DNA from 2 places in the Mangrovibacillus sp. Mu-81 genome. Region 2 is predicted to be linked to the other one. Evidence: riboswitches for the same ligand, from Rfam matches in the RefSeq annotation. Region 2 holds a riboswitch; the other holds the start of a gene.
What was found. Region 2 has a riboswitch for cobalamin ahead of V6B33_RS05815 (ABC transporter substrate-binding protein). Riboswitches for the same ligand answer to the same signal wherever they lie in the genome.
Positions count from the first base shown of each region.

Region 1: another riboswitch for cobalamin. It lies ahead of V6B33_RS03425 (acyl-CoA thioesterase); the one in region 2 lies ahead of V6B33_RS05815 (ABC transporter substrate-binding protein).

Region 1 covers NZ_JBAJHU010000001.1:681,678-686,697, forward strand. Annotated here, with positions in the region: gene tcuA (FAD-dependent tricarballylate dehydrogenase TcuA) at 1-859, shown strand, start outside; gene V6B33_RS03420 (SLC13 family permease) at 948-2,309, shown strand; gene V6B33_RS03425 (acyl-CoA thioesterase) at 2,350-2,823, opposite strand; cobalamin riboswitch at 2,976-3,170, opposite strand; gene V6B33_RS03430 (flotillin family protein) at 3,359-4,888, shown strand.
Region 2 covers NZ_JBAJHU010000002.1:440,946-445,965, reverse strand. Annotated here, with positions in the region: gene V6B33_RS05825 (TRAP transporter substrate-binding protein) at 1-303, opposite strand, end outside; gene V6B33_RS05820 (GntR family transcriptional regulator) at 568-1,206, opposite strand; cobalamin riboswitch at 1,495-1,680, shown strand; gene V6B33_RS05815 (ABC transporter substrate-binding protein) at 1,813-2,802, shown strand; gene V6B33_RS05810 (iron chelate uptake ABC transporter family permease subunit) at 2,951-3,082, shown strand; gene V6B33_RS05805 (bifunctional adenosylcobinamide kinase/adenosylcobinamide-phosphate guanylyltransferase) at 3,158-3,727, shown strand; gene cobS (adenosylcobinamide-GDP ribazoletransferase) at 3,724-4,524, shown strand; gene V6B33_RS05795 (histidine phosphatase family protein) at 4,482-5,020, shown strand, end outside.

The sequences.
Region 1 (5,020 bases), on a different contig from region 2:
CAAAAAACTTCGAAGTAAACATCTCGGTGAAGAATGGGAAGCAGCGATCGTCCGTGGTACTGAATACAATACGGGTGACGGGATTTCGATGGCGACAGCTATTGGGGCAGAGAAGTTTGGGGAATATTCCGGCTGTCATTCGATAGGGACAGACTTTAATGCACCAAAAGTCGGGGACTTCAATAAACCAGGGGATATTTATAAGAAACATTCCTATCCTCTGAGTATCATGCTGAATAAAGAGGGGAATCGATTCGTAGATGAAGGCGCTGACTTCCGGAATTATACATACGCAAAATATGGCCGGGAAATTCTGAAACAACCTGACCATGTTGCTTATCAGATTTACGATTCTGAAGTACGTCCACTTCTACGAAAGGAATATGACCTGGAAGAAGCCACCTGTTATAAGGGTGAAACCCTCGTTGAGCTAGTCGATCAGTTATCTGTGGACAAACAGCAATTTCTAAAAACGATCGAAGAATATAATCAAGCCGTTCAAGCAGGGGAATACAATCCGACAGAGAAAGACGGGAAGAAGACAGCCGGCTTAAACCCTGAAAAAACGAACTGGGCATTAAAGATTGAAAAGGGCCCTTTCTATGCATACCCGGTGACGTGCGGAATTACCTTCTCATTCGGAGGTCTGCATGTAAATCCATCAGGAGAAGTATTGAAAAAAGGTAGTGAACCATTGTCAGGGTTATTCGCTGCGGGAGAAATGGTTGGGGGAATCTTCTATCACAACTATCCTGGAGGGTCGGGATTGATGTCAGGAGCGGTTTATGGGAAATTGGCAGGTTCCACTGCTGCCCGCTATGTACTTGGCCATAAGCAGGATACAAAGATTACGAATTGATCTTTAGTGGTTGAAAAGAAAGGAAGTCACCTGAATATCGGTGACTTTTTCCTTTTGGATGAAGACTTCATAGATGGGAGTTAAAACAATGAGAAAACCACTACTATTGGTCTTTACATTAGTCATGTATGGGTTGTTTTTTTTGCCTGTTTTTGGGTGGGATGACAAATGGAAAGCAATCGCGGCTCTTATTATCATTCAAATATTATGGATAGGCAAAGTCTTTCCGCTTGCTTTCAGTTCTCTGATATTCATTCTGCTTCTTTCATTCCATTTTTTCTCTTATGAACAAACTCTGAGCTACTTCAGTTCGGGAATTGTTTGGTTGTTATTCTCGACATTCATCATTTCATCATCCTTTATTGAAACAGGACTTGCAAGCAGGGTATCTCTTTATATGCTAAGGCTCTCCAGGGGATCCGGAAAAGCATTGATTTTCATTTCTTTCTTGTTGATGCTTGTGCTGTCCATTCTCATTCCTTCTAATGTCGGAAAGGGAAGTCTGGTGTCCTCTGTCCTGGACAGTTTAATGAAAAGTCTAAAGAAAATAGGGGACGTATACCATTTAGGTAAATCCTTGTTTATAGGGATTGCTTATCTGGCTGCTATTTCAGGTGCTTTTGTTGCTACGGGGGCAAGCTCTACGATTTATGCGTTCGGGATCATGAATGACGTATCCCCCGATTTGAACTACTTAAAATGGTTTATGTTATTCGGGATTCCGGTTTTGTTGTTTATTTTCATTCTGTGGGGGATCTTCCTGTTTATATTCCCTCCAGAAAAAATAAACAGAAAGCTCCTAATGAAGTTAATTGAGGACAAGATCGGTGAATTGGGACCTGTAAGCACGAATGAAAAGAAAGTCATGATCATTATAGGGGGGACATTGATCTTATGGGTCACCCAGCCATTACACGGGTATTCCATTCCCCAAATCGGTCTGCTCGGTGCTTGCGTGACTGTACTTCCTTACGCGGGGGTGTGGGGATGGGAGCAGGCAAGAAAGTCCATTGACTGGGATTTGATCCTCTTTTTTGCTTCGACATTAATGGTATCAGGGATGTTGATCCGAACCGGTACAATCGATTGGATGGCTGCCGCTTTGAATCATATTCTTGCAGGTCATTCCCCTTGGGTAGTCTCTCTGATTCTTGTTATTAGTACAAGCATCATTCGAATTGTGTTTGTGAATATATTAGGTTTCTTGACAATCATGCTTCCATTGGCTATCACGATTGGAACCTCGAACCCGGCTTTATCGCCTTTGCATATGGCAATGCCTGTGTTCCTTGCCTGCGTGCCGGGCTTCTTTCTAGTCACCCAGTCTCCTGTACATTTGATCAGTTACACGTATGGTTATTTTACAGATAGGGACTTGCTTAGGGTTGGTTGGATAGCGTCAGTTGCATGGGCTGGTGTCATAGCAGGTTCAGTGTTTTTTTATTGGTAGGCAGCAGGGATGAACAGCAAATCGTTCATCCCCTTTTTTATTACTTGATCAAAGCCCGATTCTTCCGATGTTCCTTCCGCTTGAGAGCGGTGTTGAACAGCCGGGTCTCTTCCTCTGATTCTGGAATGACTTTCGGTACGGGCTTTGGTTTTCCGTTTTCATCAACGGCTACCATCGTAAGAAAGGATTCAGTGGTGAGGGTCTGGATGCCTGTCAGTAGATTCGTAGAGTATACCTTTACATAAACCTCCATTGAAGTCCTTCCCGTTGAAGTCACAATTGCTTCAAGGCCCAGTGCGTCGCCGACTGTTGCAGATGAAAGAAAGTCAACCGAATCAATGGAGGCGGTGACCACTACGGAGCTGGAATGTTTCATGGCGGCAAGTGCAGCTATTTCATCAATATAAGCTAATACCTTTCCTCCAAAAATCGTCTGCATGTGGTTTGTGTCCGGCGGCAGTACCAATTTAGTCTGGATCGTACGTGAACGTTCAGTTGGATAAGCGTGTTCCATAACCTGTCATCTCCTCATCTGTCTTGAATATAAAAAAGCATCTCCCTTTTATAACGAGGAGATACTGCTATTCCAGACGAACAATCAAGATCCATTGATACCAGATGTGTTGTTCCATATAGCGTAACACCCTCCTATCTCCCGTAGGAACTCTGTGTTCTTCCCGATTGGCAGGTTTCCTGGCTCGGCATCTTCGATAGCTTATCCCTTCCCATTTCCTAAAAGAAAACAGTGGGCATCATAAGAAATCTCAGCCTTACAGTGGCGGGACCGCGTTGGATTTTCACCTACTTCCCTTTTAAGAAGAGTGTCAACAGACTCTCTTCACCAATGAGCAATTATGAAATTTGCGAACGCTATTATTCTACCATATTCGACGTCTTCCATCCTTACTTTGTCAATAAAAAGGGAATATACTGATATTTTCCCAATTTTTATGAAACCTTTAGTGATCGTGATCCGTAGATAGTCATATAACCATTATAAAAGCAGAGAAGAGTATGACTGCTAACTATTATTCAGGGGGTAGGTAAGAATGGGTTCACTAACTGCAATCGGAGTAATTATGTTCCTTATTCCTGTATTGATCGTAGCGGCGATCGTTGGGATCGCGTATTATTTCTGGATGAGATTCCGCTATCGTACTGCTAGATCCAATCAGGCATTGATCATTACGGGTCCGAAACTCGGGGATCCAGAGAAAGAGACGAATATTTTCACCGACCAGGAAGGGCGTTCCATGAAAATCATAAGGGGCGGTGGATACCGCCTGAGACGATTCCAGACGTCTACGCCTGTTAATCTGACTTCTTTCCAATTGAAACTGTCCACACCGCGTGTCTATACAAACGGAGGCGTGCCGATCGTGGCAGATGCCGTTGCAATGGTCAAGGTGGCCGACACGCTAAACGGAATCGCTAACTATGCGGAACAATTCCTTGGTAAAGATCAGAAGGAAATCGAAGATGAAATTATTGAAGTACTAGGAAGTAATCTTCGTGCAATCTTGTCAAAAATGACCGTGGAAGATATCAACAGCAACCGTGAGAAGTTTAACGCCGACGTATCGGAGATCGCCCAGAAGCAGCTTGATCTGATGGGCTTCAAAATCACTTCTCTCGGCTTGACGGATATACGCGATGCCGATGAGGAAAATGGATACTTAAAAAACCTTGGCCGGCCACGAATCGCCGAAGTCCGCAAGCAAGCTGAAATTGCGGAAGCAAATACTGAACGAGAGACGCGGATTCACCGAGCCCAGACCGACCAGGAAGCGAAGGAAGAAGAGTATAAACGCCAAATTTCCATCGCAGAGTCCAAAAAGGAAAAAGACATCAAAGATGCGGCATTCAAGGAAGAAACAGAACGTGCACGGGCGAAATCGGAGCAATCCTATGAATTGGAAAAAGCCAAGCTTTCCAAAGAAGTAAAAGAAGAAGAATTGACGCTTCAATTCCTTGAGCGTGAACGAGCGGTTAAGCTCGAGGCAGAGGAATCGAAAGTGCGTCAAACCAAAGCAGACGCCGAATACTATGAGACGACCCGTAAAGCTGAAGCAGAAGCGCGTAAAGCTGAAATCGACGGGGAAGCGAAAGCGAAAATCCGCCGTGAGGAAGGTTCAGCTGAAGCGGATGTCATCAGACAGCGCGGTAAGGCAGAGGCGGAATCACGTAAACTGCTGGCTGAAGCAATGGAGAAACACGGAGACGTCATCATTACAGAAAAACTGATCGAAATGCTTCCTGTGTTTGCAGAGAAGATCGCACAGCCTCTCAACAATATTGATTCGGTGAAAATCATTGATTCCGGTAATGGTCAGGGCGTCCCATCGTTTGGAAGAAGCATCACAAAAACGATGGTGGATATGCAGGAGCCGTTGAAGGAAATGACAGGGATCGATGTTGGTGAACTGTTAAGGTCTTATGCAAATAGACGGCCGGAAAGACCCTTTCAGCAGCCGGCAATTTCAGAATCGACAGCAGAGGAAGAGGCTGCCCCTGCTCTAAGTGCTGATAAGGGGGAATCCCAAGAGGAAATGAGGACAGGTAGAGGGGATGAATCATAGTCTGTATTCATGAAGCCTTCCTAAAAAGTCTTGGGTAAAAAAGGCGAATTGAATAGTTGATGCGAAAGTATAAAGTAAGATTACACAATGACTGAATAAAGGAGGAATTACATGTGGATACCGGATTGATAT
Region 2 (5,020 bases):
AGTGGCCACAAGAGAGATATCCACTGTTCCCATCTTCGTACCTGCAGCGAGTTCTCCTTCATCCCCCAGTTGACTGTCATGATAGACATCGACTTTCACTTTCCCATCCGATTTTTCTGATACTAATTCCGCAAATTTTTCCGCCCCTGCATGGAATGGTGAAGATATCGGTTGATTGTGACCCAGCTTTAACGTAATCGTATCGGAGTCACCGGATCCACCGGCACTTTTTCCACAACCTGCTAACCCAATCATTAAGACAGCTGCAATGAGCAAGCTAAAAACATTGAACTTCTTATTCATCCTTATTCCCCCTTTTTTAATGTAACTGTATGAAACAGCATGAGAATACTGCAGATACTGAAGTGAAATTCTTAAAAATGTAACCGCTAACAAAAGGCTTCATAAAAAATCCTTTATTTTCCCCCTTTGCTAACGACTCAACAACCAATTGTGAAAATTCAGATTTAATATTATATATAATATTTGTGATTATATATAATTTAAAACGACACGTCAAGACCCCTATCTTTAAATAAAGCTATAGATAGGGGTCTTTGTTTAAGTCTATTTTTCAACCATTTTCATAATATGTTCTTTAAAAACGTTTTTAGCTTTCTCTACATCTCTTTCTTCCAGCGTTTCCACAAGGGCTTGATGATATTGATGTACTTCCTCTGGAAGGATTCGAACCTTTGGATTCAATAACGTGATGTATCTTCGAATATGATTCGTTAACATTCCCCAAATTCTTAAATATACATCTACATTTGCCCATTCAATGATTGTACGATGAAATTCCATATCCAACCGCGACTGAACAGCATAATCGTTCTCGCCGTTTTTCATTTTGTCCACGATATCATATAATTCACCGAAGTTTTTTTTGGTTAGATGCGGAAGAATCGCTTCAATAGCATCTGTTTCAATTTTTGCTCTTAATGAAAACATATGATACATTTCAACCTGGTTTATATCAGAGACAAAGGCACCCCGATACTTGATCGTATTAATGAGCCCTTCTTCCTCCAAGCCTCTAAGTGCTTCTCTTACCGGCACTTGACTAATCCCGAGCCTTTTTGCCACTTCTGTCTCTACAATGCGGTCGCCAGGCTCCAGCTTAAGCATAATAATATCCTCTCTAAGTTTCTCTTTCACCTCATCTTTGAGGGAAACAAGCGTGTTCACTTTTTTTGGATTCGCCATTTTAACCGACCGTCCTTATCGTTTTAGATTCGTGAGATTATATATGATGAATTATATTGTATATAATTGTGGGTTGCAATGGGAAGCAGAGGGGCGGTTAAACCGTCCCCCTGCTTCGAAGGACAGGGGGACAGGTCCCCCGTCCCATAAATAAAGGTAGGTTGGTTCGTTCGTTTGGGACAAGGGACCTGTCCCCTTGTCCCAGTCCCATTCTATTAAAATAATATTCTGCAAAATGATTCCCCTTACAACCTTTCTTGTGTATAATCTAGCTAGCGGAAAATTTAATACATATTGTCGTAAACAGGTGACTTTAGTCGAACTGAAGTCATAATAGGGAAGTTGGTGAAATTCCAACGCGGTCCCGCCACTGTAATTTGGGAGCCGGCTGTTAATACCACTGTACATTTGTATGGGAAGGAACAGCGGGCAATGACCATAAGCCAGGAGACCTGCCTGTTACCGTGCACCAAAAGCCTACGAGGATAGGGAAGGTGTAAATCGCATCAATTTTGAATTTGAATCAAAATATGCCTTTTACACGTCATCTCTTTCTTCAGGAAGAGATGTTTTTTTAGTTTAAGATGAAAAAGGGGAGAACATAAAGTGAAAAAGATTAACTTGTTATTGCTTGCATCGCTGCTTTCTATCGGCGTCATTGCCGGTTGCGGAAGTAACGGAAACACAGATAATGAAAACGCTGGAGCTGATTCAGCAGATAAGGAGCAAGCTGAAAACCAGGAATCAGCAGCTTTTCCTGTAACAATCAAGGATGCGTTGGATAATGAGGTAACGATTGAAGAAGAACCGGAAAAGATTGTATCTCTTATCCCGAGTAATACCGAAATTGCTTTCGAATTAGGGCTGGGTGATAAAATTGTAGGTGTATCAGAATTTGATAACTATCCTCCTGAAGCGGCTGAAAAAGAAAAGATCGGCGGTATGGAGTTCAATGTAGAAAAAATCCTTTCCTTATCACCTGATCTGGTGCTTGCCCATGGTTCGGTAATGGGATCGGCAACTGATGCTCTCCAGCAGATAAGAGACGCTGGTATCACTGTTTTGGTCATAGAAGACGCTAAAAGTTTCGAAGAAGTTTACTCTACTATTGAAATGATCGGCAAGGCCACAGGTGCTGATGAACAGGCCGAAGAAACCATCGGGAAAATGAAAGATGATCTTCAGGCGGTGAAAGATAAAGCAGCCCAAGTTCCAGAAGAAGAGAAAAAGAGCGTTTTTGTAGAAGTGTCTCCTTCACCAGAGATTTTCACTTCTGGAAGTAATACCTTCATGGATGAAATGCTTACGTTGATTAATGCAGATAATGCAGCTGCAGAACAAGAAGGCTGGGTGAAGATGAATGAAGAGGCCATCATCGCCCTGAATCCCGATGTCATCCTCACCACTTATGGGTATTACACAGAAAATGCGAAAGACTTAGTGTTAAGCAGAGAGGGATGGGAGGGTGTACCTGCCATCAAAAATGAACAAGTATATGATGTTCACTCGGATTTAGTAACGAGAACCGGCCCGAGGCTGGTACAAGGAGTAGAGGAGCTTGCAAAAGCGGTCTATCCGGATGTATTCAAGGAATAGTTTCGTATGGAGCTTCATATTTTCACTGCTGACAGGTATTTAGATGGGCACGATTTCATTCCCGGTATCTCATATTCTTTCGATCCCCGGTGCAAAGATTTTCCGTTACCCTGTCCTGCATTCTGAAGGTCAAATGTAGATCATTATCGTGAATCGTATCAAGCTGGTCCGGGCACTGGTGGCATTTCTTGTTGGAGCGTCTCTCGCAATTGCGGGAGCCGCTTTTCAATGTTTATCGAGGAATCCTTTGGCTGACCCTTATATTTTTGGGGGTTCCTAAGGTGCTTCAGTCGGAGCGATGATGTTCGTGGCGAATTTACGCTGAAAATGTACCTAGCGATGGAGGGATAACCAAATGACGGCAGAAATTATTTTTATATGTGGAGGAGTGCGCAGCGGAAAGAGTTCTTTCGCCGAAAGCAGGGCAGAATTTTATCAATCTGCCGTGCCTGAAGCAACCCTGCATTATATTGCCTGCAGCAGGGCGTTGGATGATGAGATGAGTCAAAGGATAAGAAGGCATCAGGCGGACAGAGAAAAATCGGAGCATAGTTGGATGACTTGGGAATGCCCGGTGAATATTGGTTCTTTGTCTGAAAACTTCTTCTCCAAAGATATCGTATTGCTTGATTGTGTGACGACTTTGCTGACTAATGAAATGTTTTTAGCAGAATCGATCAATGAACAAAAGTTGACAGAAAAGATCGTTGAGGATGTTAAGAAACTATCCAAGAATGCCGGCAAGCTCATCCTTGTCAGCAACGATGTTTTTTGCGAACCGGTTGCTGCTGATGACTTTGTGAAAAGTTTTACGAAAACTCTGGGAATGGCTCACCAAAAACTCGTTGAAATTGCAACTGAAGCCTATTCAGTTAAGAACGGCATTCCAGTGTTGAAAAAAGGAAGGGGACTACCGGCAGAATGAATGTCAAAGGTTATGTATTGGGATTGCTGGTCAGCCTTCAATTTTTCTCAAGTCTGCCAATTCCGATTTCAATAAAAATGGATCGAAACGTGATAAAAAGGACCGTCATGATGTTTCCGGTACTCGGGTTGATTATGGGCGGTATCATGGGCAGCCTCCTTTATTGCTTGAATGAGTGGACGAACCTTTCCTCTCTGGCACTTGCCTTTATCGTTTGGGTGTTGCCGATTATCCTTACAGGAGGTATACACCTTGACGGCTGGATGGATACCTCTGACGCTTATTTTTCCTATCAGGATAAAGAGAAACGTCTGGAGATCATGAAAGATCCGCGGGCTGGAGCATTTGCTGTTATATCCGTCATCGTTCTGTTGTCTGCGCGCTTCCTATTTATCTATGAAAGTATGATGTTAGATTCTTTAGTTCTGGCATCCATGATCGGGGTCATTCCTTTTTTCAGCAGAATGATCATGGGAATCCTGATGGTAACAGGAAAAACGGCCAAGGAAGAAGGGATGGCGCATTACTTTAAACAGCACACAAGTCCCGTGTACCTGCTGACTTATTCGATTCCTTATGTTCTGATTGCTGTCATTTTCCTTTGGTTATTGCCGAATATAGCCGATTTGTTCTTGCTGTTCACGTTGGCTGCAGTATTGCTGAACCTGTGGATCAGACGCCAGACAATCAAGTGGTTTGGAGGCATCACCGGAGATACACTTGGGGCATCAGTGGAAGGAGCTGAGACACTATTATGGATGATCGTGTGGTTGTCGGCTTATACCGGCATGGCCTGACGGAAGAGAATCGCGCTAAAAAGTATATTGGCTGGCATGATGCCATTTTACCGGAGGCAAGCCGCAACGAATTGGTTCAGCAAGCTCCTCTGTATTCTTCATATGAATTGGTCATCACCAGTGATCTAGCACGGTGTAAACAAACCGCAGAAGCACTGTTTCAAGATGTTCCTCATCTGGAATCTAATTTATTCAGGGAACTCCATTTTGGAGAATGGGAAACGAAAACATACGAGGAACTAAAATCGAATGGAGGTTACCGGGAATGGCTTAATGACTCAAGCATTCAAATACCGGGCGGCGAAAGCCTCGGCGGTTTCCATGAAAGACTTAGAATGGGCTGGCTGCAGGTAAAGGATATAGTCATTCGTGATAGGCACGGCCCGAAATGTGTCAAAAATTCCGGCAGTCATCTACCTTGTGACTGCCAAACTAAGAGGATAGCGATTGTCACTCATGGCGGCGTTATTAGACATTTATTGACAAAATTGACGGC